Regions from separate parts of the Streptomyces sp. NPDC093225 genome, predicted to be linked through region 3. Evidence: riboswitches for the same ligand, from Rfam matches in the RefSeq annotation. Region 3 holds a riboswitch; each other region holds the start of a gene.
The links. A riboswitch is a leader RNA that binds a small molecule or an ion and turns the genes downstream of it on or off. The one in region 3 is predicted to bind cyclic di-AMP.
Positions count from the first base shown of each region.

Region 1: linked by a shared signal. The riboswitch ahead of ACIQCH_RS08245 (transglycosylase family protein) and the one ahead of ACIQCH_RS21610 (LysM peptidoglycan-binding domain-containing M23 family metallopeptidase) in region 3 are both predicted to bind cyclic di-AMP.
Region 2: linked by a shared signal. The riboswitch ahead of ACIQCH_RS04045 (M23 family metallopeptidase) and the one ahead of ACIQCH_RS21610 (LysM peptidoglycan-binding domain-containing M23 family metallopeptidase) in region 3 are both predicted to bind cyclic di-AMP.

Region 1 covers NZ_JBIVNX010000006.1:40,586-44,762, reverse strand. The annotation lists gene ACIQCH_RS08255 (cytochrome P450) at 1-753, shown strand, start outside; gene ACIQCH_RS08250 (transglycosylase family protein) at 1,000-2,112, shown strand; cyclic di-AMP (ydaO/yuaA leader) riboswitch at 2,400-2,572, shown strand; gene ACIQCH_RS08245 (transglycosylase family protein) at 2,576-3,274, shown strand; gene eno (phosphopyruvate hydratase) at 3,611-4,177, shown strand, end outside.
Region 2 covers NZ_JBIVNX010000003.1:17,973-22,149, reverse strand. The annotation lists gene lanKC (class III lanthionine synthetase LanKC) at 1-1,304, shown strand, start outside; gene ACIQCH_RS04055 (hypothetical protein) at 1,301-1,603, shown strand; tRNA gene ACIQCH_RS04050 (tRNA-Met) at 1,722-1,795, shown strand; cyclic di-AMP (ydaO/yuaA leader) riboswitch at 2,118-2,250, shown strand; gene ACIQCH_RS04045 (M23 family metallopeptidase) at 2,261-3,304, shown strand; partial or broken gene ACIQCH_RS04040 (PrsW family intramembrane metalloprotease) at 3,330-4,169, opposite strand.
Region 3 covers NZ_JBIVNX010000023.1:68,118-72,294, forward strand. The annotation lists gene ACIQCH_RS21600 (MBL fold metallo-hydrolase) at 1-49, opposite strand, end outside; gene ACIQCH_RS21605 (SGNH/GDSL hydrolase family protein) at 359-1,171, opposite strand; gene ACIQCH_RS21610 (LysM peptidoglycan-binding domain-containing M23 family metallopeptidase) at 1,366-2,352, opposite strand; cyclic di-AMP (ydaO/yuaA leader) riboswitch at 2,357-2,561, opposite strand; gene ACIQCH_RS21615 (tyrosine-protein phosphatase) at 2,868-3,671, shown strand; gene ACIQCH_RS21620 (aspartate aminotransferase family protein) at 3,784-4,177, opposite strand, start outside.

The sequences.
Region 1 (4,177 bases), on a different contig from region 3:
GACCAGGACGACTTCCGCGACTGGGCGGGCATGATGATCCGCCACGGCGGCGGGCCGCGCGGCGGCGTGGCCCGCTCGGTCAAGCAGATGCGGAGCTACCTGGTCGACCTGATCCACCGCAAACGGGACGATCTGGGCGACGACCTGATCTCCGGTCTCATCCGGGCCAGCGACCACGGCGAGCACCTCACGGAGAACGAGGCCGCCGCGATGGCCTTCATCCTGCTCTTCGCGGGCTTCGAGACGACCGTCAACCTCATCGGGAACGGCCTGCACTCCCTCTTCATGAACCCCCGCGAGCGCGACCGGCTGCAGGCCTCCCTCGCCGCCGGCGAGACGGACCTGCTGGCCACGGGCGTCGAGGAGCTCCTCCGCTACGACGGCCCGGTCGAGCTCGCCACGTGGCGGTTCGCCACCGAGCCCCTGACCCTCGGCGGGCAGTCGGTCGGCACCGGCGACCCGGTACTGGTCGTGCTCGCGGCGGCCGACCGCGACCCGGCGCGCTTCGCCGAACCCGACACCCTCGACCTCGCCCGCTCCGACAACCAGCACCTCGGCTACGGCCACGGCATCCACTACTGCCTCGGCGCGCCGCTCGCGCGCCTGGAGGGGCAGACCGCGCTGGCCACGCTCCTGACGCGCCTGCCCGACCTGCGACTCGCCGTCGAGCCGGCCGAACTCCGCTGGCGGGGCGGGCTCATCATGCGCGGGCTGCGCACCCTCCCGGTCACCTTCACGCCGGAAGGAGCGTGACGGTTCCCTTAAGGAAGATTTCCCTCCGGAAACCGGCCCGAGGGGCGCCGTGCGCCGCGCCGGGGGGACGTAACGGGCTCAACTGGGCGCCGATAGACGGCCCGTAGGGATTCCGACACGGAGCGGAACTGAGCATTCCTCAGTTTCGTGATCTCAACGTGATCTGCGCTGCATCGACTTGTGACATCCGTTCGAACCCGGCTAGGTTCGCGGTCGCCCCCTTGCCGCCACGAAAGGCCCTCACGCATGCGCTCCGGTAACGGCCGCCACCGTCGGCCCCGCCAGGCCCCCGCGATCGTCGTCACGGCTGGAGTCACCGGCTCCGCCCTCGCGCTGCCGCTGCTCGCGGCCACCAGCGCCTCCGCCGCCGACACCACCACCTGGGACAAGGTCGCCGAGTGCGAGAGCGGCGGCGCCTGGAGCGCCGACCTCGGCAACGGCTTCTACGGCGGACTGCAGTTCACCCAGGAAGTCTGGGAGGGCAACGGCGGCCTCGCCTACGCCGCCCGTGCCGACCTCGCCAGTCGTTCGCAGCAGATCACCGTCGGCGAGCGGGTGCTCGCCGCCCAGGGCCCGTCGGCCTGGCCGATGTGCGCGGGCCCGGCCGGCCTGACGAAGGGCGGCCCGAAGGCCAAGGTCGACGCCGGCCTGGAGGACGAGGGCAAGCCGGTCACCCCGGCCCCGGTCCGCCCCGACCAGGGCACGGAGACCCCGGCCGAGCCGACCGAGCCCGCCGCCCCGGGCACCCCGAGCCCCGGCGCCACCACGCCGACGACGCCCTCGACGCCGACGACGCCCGCGACCCCGGGCGGTCCGACGGACCCCGCCTCGCCGTCCGCGCCCACGACGCCGGGGACTCCCGGTACCCCCGGCACGCCGGGCACGCCGGGCACGCCGGGCACGCCCACCGTCCCCGGTACGCCCGGTACGCCCGGTACGCCCGGCACCCCCGACGTCCCGACCGGCACCCCGGGCACCCCCGGCACCCCCGAGACCCCGACCGGCACCCCGTCGGACCCCGGCCAGACCGCCGACGGCGCCACCGGCAAGCACCGCGGCACCCCGGCCCTCGAGGGACCCGGAACCGAATCGGACATATTCGCCGCAACGGGACGTCACGCCGCGAATGATGACCCGGGTGCAGCTGACGGCGCGTCCGGGAACGACGTCTCCACCCTTACGGAGACCACCACCGACCCGACGTACACCGTGCAGCCCGGCGACAGCCTCTCGGAGATCGCGGACGAGAAGGGCCTCAAGGGCGGCTGGGATGCCCTCTACAAGGCGAACGAGCAGCTCATCGGGGATGACGCGGACCTCATCAAGCCGGGACAGAGCCTCCACCTCGGGCAGAAGTAGGGGCAGTTCGGGCGCAGTCGGGACACCCGGTACGCGTTGAATGTCCGGGTTTGGCGCGAGTGAGACATGAGTCTCAGGCCGTCAACTGGCGTGTTGCGTCCGGGAGGTGTGCGCAAGCCCCCTCCCACCTGCGCAAACGCCGGTTCCCGGAAGGCAAGTACGAGCGGTTTCTCCCCGATGTCCCACCTTGAACATCGGGGAGACCTCTGCCTACGGTCTGACCGCTCGCCACCGCGAGCCCCTTCGACCGCACGCCGAGTCCTGCCACCGGACGCAAGGGAACAGTCGACGCGTAAGCGCCGTAGGCAGGAGCGGGGGACCCAAGATTTTTGCCGGGCCCGGCCGTTGAGAGACGGTCACGGAACCGGCTAGGGGTGAAGCCACGCGCTAGGTCGCGAGGCCGGGCAACTCACTCGCCCGAACCCGACAGCTCACCTCGCAGGCGTCGGTGAGGAGACCTTCCATGCTGTCTTCCAGCAAGGGCAAGCACCGCCGTGCGTCCAAGGCCGCCCGTACCGCCGCCCTCGTCGGCGTCGCCGGTGCGGTCGTCGCCGCTCCGCTGATGGCCGCCGGTTCGGCCAGCGCCGCCACCGCTTCCGAGTGGGACCGCGTCGCGCAGTGCGAGTCCGGTGGCAACTGGTCCATCAACACCGGCAACGGCTACTACGGCGGCCTGCAGTTCTCCGCGTCCACCTGGGCGGCGTACGGCGGCACCTCCTACGCCCCGCAGGCCAACCAGGCCTCCAAGTCCCAGCAGATAGCCGTGGCCGAGAAGGTTCTGGCCGCCCAGGGCAAGGGTGCCTGGCCGAGCTGCGGCGTGGGCCTGTCCGGCGCCTCCTACAAGGGCTCCGACGGCTCCACGTCCACGAAGTCCTCCAAGAGCTCCAAGTCCTCGAAGTCGACCGCGAAGAAGAGCACCCGCTCCTCCGAGTCGACCCCGACGACCCGCTCCGCCCGCACCTCCGAGGCCCCGAAGCCGGCGTCCTCCGGCGTCATCAAGAAGGGCGACGGCTCCTACGAGGTGAAGGCCGGCGACACCCTCGGCACCATCGCCGACGCCCAGCAGGTCAAGGGCGGCTGGGAGAAGCTCTTCGAGCTCAACAAGGACATCGTCACCGATGCCGACCTGATCTACCCGGGCCAGATGCTGAAGCTCTCCTGACCGGAGCCGAAGCCCTCTGAGCGGCTCTCGAAGCTCTCCTGAGCGGAGATCTGCTCACCCGGTGCAAGCACGTCCGCCCGGCGCGTCCTCCCCCCGACGCGCCGGGCGGACGTATGTTCGGCGCAGCCCGGGGGTCCCCGAAAGGCCGTCAGGGCCTCCGGAGTGCTCTTGATCAAGGGCCGTATGTCCTGGAAGGCGGGTATTCAGCCCCTTTTTCGTCCCAGGACCCGGGCGGTCGGCTGGCCGATGCCCCGGAGCCGGTTAGGCTCTAGTCCGGCTGGGTCGGTCCCACGGCCCAGGCGCCACCGCACACCTAGCGTCACATCCCAGAAGGAGATGCTCGTGCCGTCCATCGACGTCGTCGTAGCCCGGGAAATCCTGGACTCCCGAGGCAACCCCACGGTCGAGGTCGAGGTCGGCCTCGACGACGGCAGCACCGGCCGTGCTGCCGTTCCCTCCGGTGCCTCCACCGGTGCGTTCGAGGCCATTGAGCTCCGCGACGGGGACCCGAACCGCTACCAGGGCAAGGGCGTCGAGAAGGCCGTCCTCGCCGTCATCGAGCAGATCGGCCCCGAGCTGGTCGGCTACGACGCCACCGAGCAGCGCCTGATCGACCAGGCCATGTTCGACCTGGACGCGACCGACAACAAGGGCTCGCTCGGCGCCAACGCGATCCTCGGCGTCTCCCTGGCCGTGGCGCACGCCGCGTCCGAGGCCTCGGACCTGCCGCTGTTCCGCTACCTCGGCGGCCCGAACGCGCACCTGCTGCCCGTTCCGATGATGAACATCCTGAACGGCGGCTCGCACGCCGACTCCAACGTGGACATCCAGGAGTTCATGATCGCCCCGATCGGCGCGGAGTCCTTCTCCGAGGCCCTGCGCTGGGGCACCGAGGTCTACCAC
Region 2 (4,177 bases), on a different contig from region 3:
TCCAGGAGCGCTTCCCGGTGCCGTCGGACTTCGGCGACCGGGTGCGCGCGGAGCTCGCCCTCGGCGCCGAGCTGGAACTGCCCGGGGCGGCGGACGTGGTCCGGCCGCTGTGGAGCCTGCCCGCGGCCGCGCCCGACGCGCTGGTCGAGGCGGAGGGGCTGGCCGCCCTGGCCGAGCGGGTGGGCGAGGGCATCCTGGCCACCGCCACCCCCGAGCGCACCGACCGGCTCTTCCCCGGCGACATCGAGCAGTTCGCGCACCCCGGTGGCGGGGTCGCGGTGGCGCACGGTGCCGCGGGCGTGCTGTGGGCCCTGCACAACGCGGGCCTGCCGGTGCCCGAGGAGCACGTGGACTGGCTGGTCACCGCCGCCCGCGAACTGGAGGACCCGCGCCCGGGCCTGTACGACGGGCTCTCGGGCATCGCCTGCGTGCTGGCCGGGCTCGGCCGCCACGCCGAGGCCGCGGAGTTCATGGACCGCGCGGCCGCGCTGCCCTGCGACGAGGCCGGGGACGGCCTCAACTCCGGTACGGCCGGACTGGGCCTGGCGCTGCTCGCCCTGGGACGCGCCGAGGACGCCCGGATCCTGGCGGTCACCCTGGCCGAGCGGATCCTGATGGGTGCCGCGGACCTGCCCGTGGCCGACCCGGAGGCCGCCGCCGACCGCAAGGCCAAGCGGCACCTGCCGGGCCTGCTCTACGGGGGCGCCGGCCAGGCGCTGTTCCTGCTGCGGGTGCACGACCAGCTGGCCCGGGAGGCGGGCGGACCGGTCGCGGACGAGCGGCTGGTCGAGGCGGCCGCCCGCATCCTGCGCCACGACCTCACCGAGTCGGGCCGGCTGCCCGGCGGGCCCGAGGTGCTGGAGCAGGCGCCCTGGCGCGGGCCGCACATCGCCTGCGGCAGCGCCGGCCAGGTCATCGCCCTGCACGAGCTGCTGCGGCACCGGCAGGACCCGGAGCTCACCGCGGTCTACGAGGCGATGCGCACCGACCTGACCACGGACTACCACCCCGGCATCGGCCTCTACACCGGCCGGGCCGGCGCCATGGCGGCGCTGCTGCACACCTTCGACGGCAGCACCGCCGCCCGGGACACCCTGCGGGCGCAGTTCGCGGGCCTGGGCTGGCACGCCGTACCGCACGACGGCCGGCTGGCGTTCCTCGGCGAGCACTCGCTGCGGCTGTCGGCGGACCTGGCCACCGGTGCCGCCGGCGTGCTGGCCGTGCTGGGCGCGCTGGCGGGTGCGGACCGGCCCGCGCTGCCCTTCCTGGACGCGCTCGGCCTGCCCGTGGCCGCCGGACGATGACCGCTCCGGCGCCCGGCGCGTACGGGACGAGCACCCTGGTGCGCATCGAGGTCACCGACCTGGCCCCGGCCGGGGCCGCCGCCGAGACGGCCGCCGTACGGCTGATCGCGCTGCTGCCCGCAGGGTGGCGCGCCACCCTGCGGGAGTGCGCGGCCGGCTGGGCGACCCTGAGCCTCACGCCCCCGGCGACCCCGGCGCCCCCGGCGGTCCCGCCGGGGCCGGGCGGGGCGGCCGCGGCCCGGGCGGTGGTGGACCAGGTGCTGCGGCACCCGGCGCTGCGCGGCTGGGCGCAGGTCTGACGGCCCTTCCGGCGGCCGCGGGGCCCGGGTCGGACCGGGCTCCGCGGCCGCCGCGGCGGGCCGCCCCGCGGAGGTGGTGCCGAGCACCCGCTCGGATGGCGTAAGCTGGTGTCACCGACGCGGGGTGGAGCAGCTCGGTAGCTCGCTGGGCTCATAACCCAGAGGTCGCAGGTTCAAATCCTGTCCCCGCTACTGAAGACGAAGGCCCGGATCCATGGGATCCGGGCCTTCGTCGTGTCCGCGCACCGTCCACCACGTTCCGTAGCCGAAAGGGCGCGCTCCGCACAGCTGCTGAAGGTGCGTCAGGGGTGGGATCCGGCCGCGCGGAGACCCTCCGGGGCGGCAACTCGTCCCTATTTTTCCTGTGGTAGGGCATAAGTCGTGGCCAAAGTCGGTCACGTACTGCTGAGTTGACCGGAAGGATCATGGCGCGGCGCTTGGAATCACTCACCGTTGTCTATTACCGTTCGATAACGCAGCGCGGCTGTCCCAGCCGTCGTCAGTGACGGCACCGCGCGCGTGCGCGCCGAATCCCGTGAGGGAACCGGGGAACCACCACCATGGGGTGCATCGGGCCCGCCGGCCCGTAGGAGACCTTCCTGCTCCGAACCCGTCAGCTAACCCGGTAGGCGAAGAAGGAAGGAAAGGAGCGCCCCCGTGGCGTCCAACGGGCCTGCCGCCGACATCCCCCCGTCCTCCACGGACCCCGCCGCCCCCGAGGGCGCCGGCGCGTGGGGCGAGTGGAACCCCACCGAGGACTCCGTACGCCCCGCCGGCGGCCGCCACCGCGTCGTCAAGCAGCGCAACGGCCTGGCCCGCAGCTCCACCGTCCTCGGCGTCGGCATCATCGCCGCCGTCGGCGCGGGTGGCATCGCCACCGCCCAGGACAAGCCCCCGGTCGCGATATCCATCCCCTCGCTGCTCCCGGACGAGCTGCCCGACGTCCTCCCCGACGCGCTCACCGGCCACGCGGACGCACCCGGGACCACCACCGCCGTCGCAGCCCCGCTCACCGGCGCCGGGGTCACCCCCGCCCAGGCCGCGCGGGGCACCGACGCCGGCGAGGCGCTGCGCAACCGGATCCTCCAGCAGGCCGAGTCGCAGGCCGACGCCGCGGCCGCCGAGGCCAAGGCCGCCGCCCAGCGCGCCGCCGAGGAGGCCGCCGCGGCCAAGGCGAAGGCGGAGGCCGAGGCGGCCCGCGAGCAGGCCGAGGCCGCGGCCGCCGCGAAGGCCGCTGCCGAGAAGGCCGCCGAGGAGAAGGCCGCCGCGGAGAAGGCGGAGAAGGAGCGGCTCGCGAAGCTGGCCGGCTCCTACACCCTCCCCACCTCCTCGTACACGCTGACCTCGCACTACGGCGACGCCGGCTCGATGTGGTCCTCCGGCCACCACACCGGCCTCGACTTCGCCGCCCCGACCGGCACCCCGGTCAAGGCCGTGCACGGCGGCACCATCACCTCCGCCGGCTGGTCGGGCCCGTACGGCTACCGCATCGTCCTCAAGCTCCAGGACGGCACCGAGCTCTGGTACTGCCACCTGTCCTCGATCTCGGTCGCCTCGGGCACCGTCGAGACCGGCCAGACCATCGGCCGGGTCGGCGCCACCGGCAACGTCACCGGCCCCCACCTGCACCTCGAAGTGCGGATCGACGGAGCGACGGCGGACCCGCTGGCCTGGCTGGCCGACCGCGGGGTGAACGCATAGCGGGGACGAAGACGGCCCCCGGCCACCGCCGGGTCCGCACCGCCAGCCACGCCAGCAGGCCGAAGACCGGCACCATCACGGTCCCGTAGACGACGTAGAAGCCGTACTCGCCGAACTCCGAGGAGCTGTTCCACAGAGCGTGCACGGCCATGGCCGCCGCCAGCCCCGCCGCCGGCGGCCAGGTCCGGGCCCGGCGTCCGCGCCCGACCCCCCGCCCCGGCCCGTACGCGTACCCGTACGCCGCCCAGCCGAAGCCGAGCCCGGTCCACACCGTGAACAGCGGGTGCGCGAAGGGCGACAGCACCGCCCGGACGAAGAAGGTCGCGGCGGTCACCGATCCCATGACGGACGTACCGGTGCCCAGGTCCTGCCCGAAGGCGTTGCCGAGGTAGAGGATGTTCTCGGTGAACGCGAAGCCGGTCGCGGTGAACCCGGCCACCACGATCCCGTCCGCGACCCCCCTGAACTCCCGCCCCCGGAACAGGAACACCAGCAGCAGCGCGCCCGCCTTCGCGAACTCCTCCACCACCGGGGCGATCACCACGGAGCCCAGCAGGTCGGCCTCCGCCGGGTCGGCCGCCGCGGATATCCACCGGGTGGCGAAGCTGTTCGCCACTATGGCGATCAGCGCCGCGGCGCAGGCCCCCCAGACGAAGGCGAACAGGTGCTGCGGCCAGACGCCGCCCCCCGGCCGCGTCCGCCCCAGCCAGTGGAACACCGCCATCAGCGGTGGCACCGGCAGGACGGCGAGACCGAGGCCGACGAGGAACCCCTGGGTGCCGGTCTGTTCCCGAACGAGTTCGAGGATCAGCACTCCGGCGGCCGCGAGCAGCCCGATGGACGCACGAGACAGGACCCGGAACACGCCACGAC
Region 3 (4,177 bases):
CGGGCCGCAGTGCGCGCAGCCCTGCTCGCAGGGAACGTGAGCCGGACAAGGCGCCTCCTGGGACGGTGGGTGCTGGTGAGAGCGGGTGGACGGGGTGTCTCTGCCCTTCCCAACGCGGGACCCGGCCGAAGGATTCCAGCCGCCGGGAATCCGGTCGTCCGGTTCACCGTGGCCGTTCCCCCCGGCCGGGGCGGTCATGCCGGCCGCCCCGGGCGGCCCGGCACGTTCGCCCGGTCGGAACAGCACGTTTGGCCCGGTCGGGTGGTCGCCCCACCCGGTCCGCACGGACACCGAACCCCACCGGGGCCGGCACCCGACCCCACCGGGGCCGGAACCGAACCCCACGGGACCGACCCCGCTACAGCGGCAGCAGATCCGGGCGCTTGGGCTCCACGTTGTCGCCCGAGGACTCGCCGCGCAGTCGGCGCCCGATCCACGGCACCAGGTGCTCGCGCGCCCACTGGATGTTGTCGCGGGTGACCTCGGCGGAGCCGCGCGGCTGCTCCGGCGGCCAGGGCTGGTCGGGGTCGGCCGGTACGTCCAGCCCGAGGACCTGGGCGGCCCGCAGCGCGACCCGGGTGTGGCCCTCCGGGGACAAGTGGAGCCGGTCGTGGTCCCACGCGCGCCGGTCCTGGACGGACTTGAGCGACCACAGGTCGAGGACCGGGCAGTCGTAACGGTCGGCGATGGCACGGACGTGCGCGGTGTACGTGGCGACCTTGCCGCGCAGGTGGCGCAGGACCGGTACGCCGCGGGTGTCGAAGCCCGTGGTGATCATCACGGTCGGGACGGCGCCCACGAGGTCGGCCACGGCCGCCTCGAAGCGCTCGGCGACCGCGTCGGGGTCGCTGCCCGGCCGGATGATGTCGTTGCCGCCCGCACAGAAGGTGACGAGCTCGGGGGCGAGCCCCTTGGCCCGCGGAAGCTGCTCGGCCACGATCTGGTCGAGGAGCCGGCCGCGGACGGCGAGGTTGGCGTACCGGAACTCGTGCTCGGGGAGCCGGTCGGCCAGGAGTACGGCCAGCCGGTCGGCCCAGCCGACGAAGGCGCCGTCGGGGCCGGGGTCGCCGACGCCCTCGGTGAAGCTGTCGCCGATCGCCGCGTAGGAGCCGATGGGAGGAAGAGGAGTTACGGGTGCCTGATCTGCTGATGGTGTCGAATCGCCTGCCACGGAACGACATCCTTCACCGAAGGATGTGACCTACGCGACCGTAAGGAGGGGTTGACGCAGGGTGATATGGACCACCCGGTCAGTTTGGCCGGAAAGCGTCGCCCGCGACCGGACCCGCCCTCCGGACCGAGCGGCGGCGCCGGCACCCCTCCTCGGTGCCGACCCCGCCGCTCGCCCCCTCCCCGGAACGCGCCTCAGACGTTGACGCCCTTGGCCCTCAGGTAGGCCAGCGGGTCGACGTCCTGGCCGTAGCTGGGACCGGTGCGGATCTCGAAGTGCAGGTGCGGGCCGGTGGAGTTGCCCGTCGAACCCGAGAGGCCGACGACCTCGCCCACGCGCACGGTCTGGCCGGCCGAGACGCTGAGCGACGACAGGTGGCCGTACTGCGAGTAGCGGCCGTCGGCGTGCCGGATGATCACCTCGTTGCCGTAGGCGCCCGCCCAGCCGGCGGAGACCACGGTGCCCGCGCCCACGGCGTGGACGGAGGTGCCGGTGCCGACCGCGAAGTCGATGCCGGTGTGGTAGCCGCTGGACCACATGCTGCCGCCCAGGTGGTACGGGGTGGTGATGGCGGCGCTGACCGGGACGACGAAGCTCGGGGCGGATGCGACGGCGGCCGCGGCTGCGGCGGACGCCGGCGCGGCGGCCGGGCGGGCGGCGGAGCGGCTGGCGGTCTGCGGGGCGGCGGACCGCTGCGCGGCAGCCGGGGCCTTCTTCGGAGCGGCCTGGGCCCCGGTCTTCGACCCGGTACCGGCCTTCGGCGCGGTACCGGCCCCGTGCCCGGCGGGAGACTCCGGTGCAGCGCCCCGGCCGGCCAGGCTGAGCTCCAGACCGGGGTGGATCAGGGACGGGTCGGCGCCGACGGCCCGGCGGTTGTCGGCGTACAGCTTCTGCCAGCCACCCGCCACGTGGTGCTCCGCGGCGATCTCCGAGAGGCAGTCGCCGGGCACGACGGTGTACGTGGACCGGGCCGCGGCCGGAGCCGGAGCCGCAACCGCAGCCGTCACAGCCGCGGGAGCGACGGCCGGAGCAGCGGCGGGAGCAGCGGCCGGAGCCGCGGCGTGGGCGCCCGCGGCGCCGATCAGGGGCAGCGCGAGGGCGGCGCCGCCGGTGCCGGCGGCGGCGAAGCCCCGGGCGAGCGGGCTGGACTTCGGTCGGCGGTGCTTACCCTTTCCGGGCATGGCGAATTCCTCTCCGGCGCCTGCGAGGTGAGCTGTCGGGTTCGGGCTGGAGGTGCCCGGCCGCGTGTGATCGCGACTTCACCCCGAGCCGTCCGGAAGAAGATCCGGAAGCCCGGACGGAGATCCGGAACTCCGGAGAAAGATCCGGAAACGGCGGTGTAACTGGTTCCCCCGCTCCTGCCGGACGAGTGATCGGGTGCGGTCCATCGGGCGGCGGCAGGATTTGGCGTTCCGCCCGGATCGATCGCGACCGTAATCGAGCACCTCGGAGCGGAACAAGCTTCGAATTCCCGAGCGGATTCCCTCCGGTGAATGATCGCCGGAATTCCGGTCACACTCCGTCTATTGCGCAGTCTTAACGGGCCTGCACAGAACGGAATTCAGGCTTCCATACCGGCCACAGACGGTCACCGTATGATCCTGCTCACGAGAGGGGCTCCATCTGCCGCCACATTGCGGTAACTTGACGCCAAGTAGTGCAATTCGGACATCACTCGAGCCGCAAGGAGTCCCTTGTGACCCAGCAGATACCCCAGGCGCCCACGGGCGAGCCGGAGCTGACCGGAGTGCGCAACTTCCGCGACGTGGGCGGCCTTCCGACCGTCGACGGACGACACGTACGTACAGGACTTCTGTACCGAAGCGGACATCTCGCTCATGCCACTGAAAACGATGCGGAATATCTCGCATCACTCGGACTCCACACCATCTTCGATTTCCGCAACGAAGAGGACACCCTCATCGAGGGCCGGGACGTCGAACTCCCCGGCGTCCGCCACGTCAGCATCCCGCTCTCCGACGTCGGCGACGGGAAGGAGTTCTGGGCCACGGTCCGCTCCGAGGACGTGGTCCGGCTGCGCACCGAACTCGGCGACGGCAAGGGCGAGGCCGGGATGGTCGCCTGGTACCGCAGACTCGTGCGCACCCGGACCGCCGAGCACGGCCGCATCGTCCACGCCCTCGCCGAGGACAACGTGCCGGCGCTCATGCACTGCGCGGCCGGCAAGGACCGGGCCGGCCTGTCGATGGCGGTGACCCTGCTCGCCCTCGGCGTGGAACGCGACGCGATCCTGGCGGACTACCTCGAGTCGAACGCCCCGCACCGCCGCTACGTGGTCCGCCCGCGCCCCGGCGTCCCGGCCCGCTCCCCCGAGGTCACGCGGCTGCTGAGCCCCCTGTTCGACGCCCGGGTCGAGTACCTCGAGGGCGCGTTCGGGGCCATCCAGGAGACCTGGGGCGGCGTCGAGGGCTACCTGGCCGAGGGCCTCGGCCTCACCCACGACACCCGCGAGCGGCTGCGCGCCCGCCTGCTGGTCTGAGCGCACCGCGGCCCGCGGCCGCGCCGGGGAGGCGGGTCACCCGCCCTCCCCGGCGTGCTCACCCGGCCGCCGACTCCCCCGCGCGCCCACCCGGCCACTTCCCCGCCCCCCCTCACCGCCCGCCGTTGACCGCCTGCTTCACCAGCATCCGCCCGAACTCCCACATCAGCCCGCCCCCACCGTGCGCCTCGTCCATCACCGCACGGAAGGCGGTCACGAACCGGTCCACGTCCGCCTCGTCGATGACCAGCGGCGGGATCAGCTTGATGACCTCCAGGTGGTCGCCCGAGACCTGGGTCAGGATCCGGTGCTTCTGCAGCAGCGGCGCCACGACCATCTGCGCGAAGAGCCCCTTGCGCGCCGCCTGGAGCATCGTCCACCGGCTGCGCAGCCCCAGCGACGAGGGCCGCCCGAACTCGATGCCGATCATCAGCCCCCGCCCGCGCACCTCGTGCAGCAGCTCGTACGTGTCGACGAGCGCGGCCAGCTTCCCGCGCAGCAGGTCG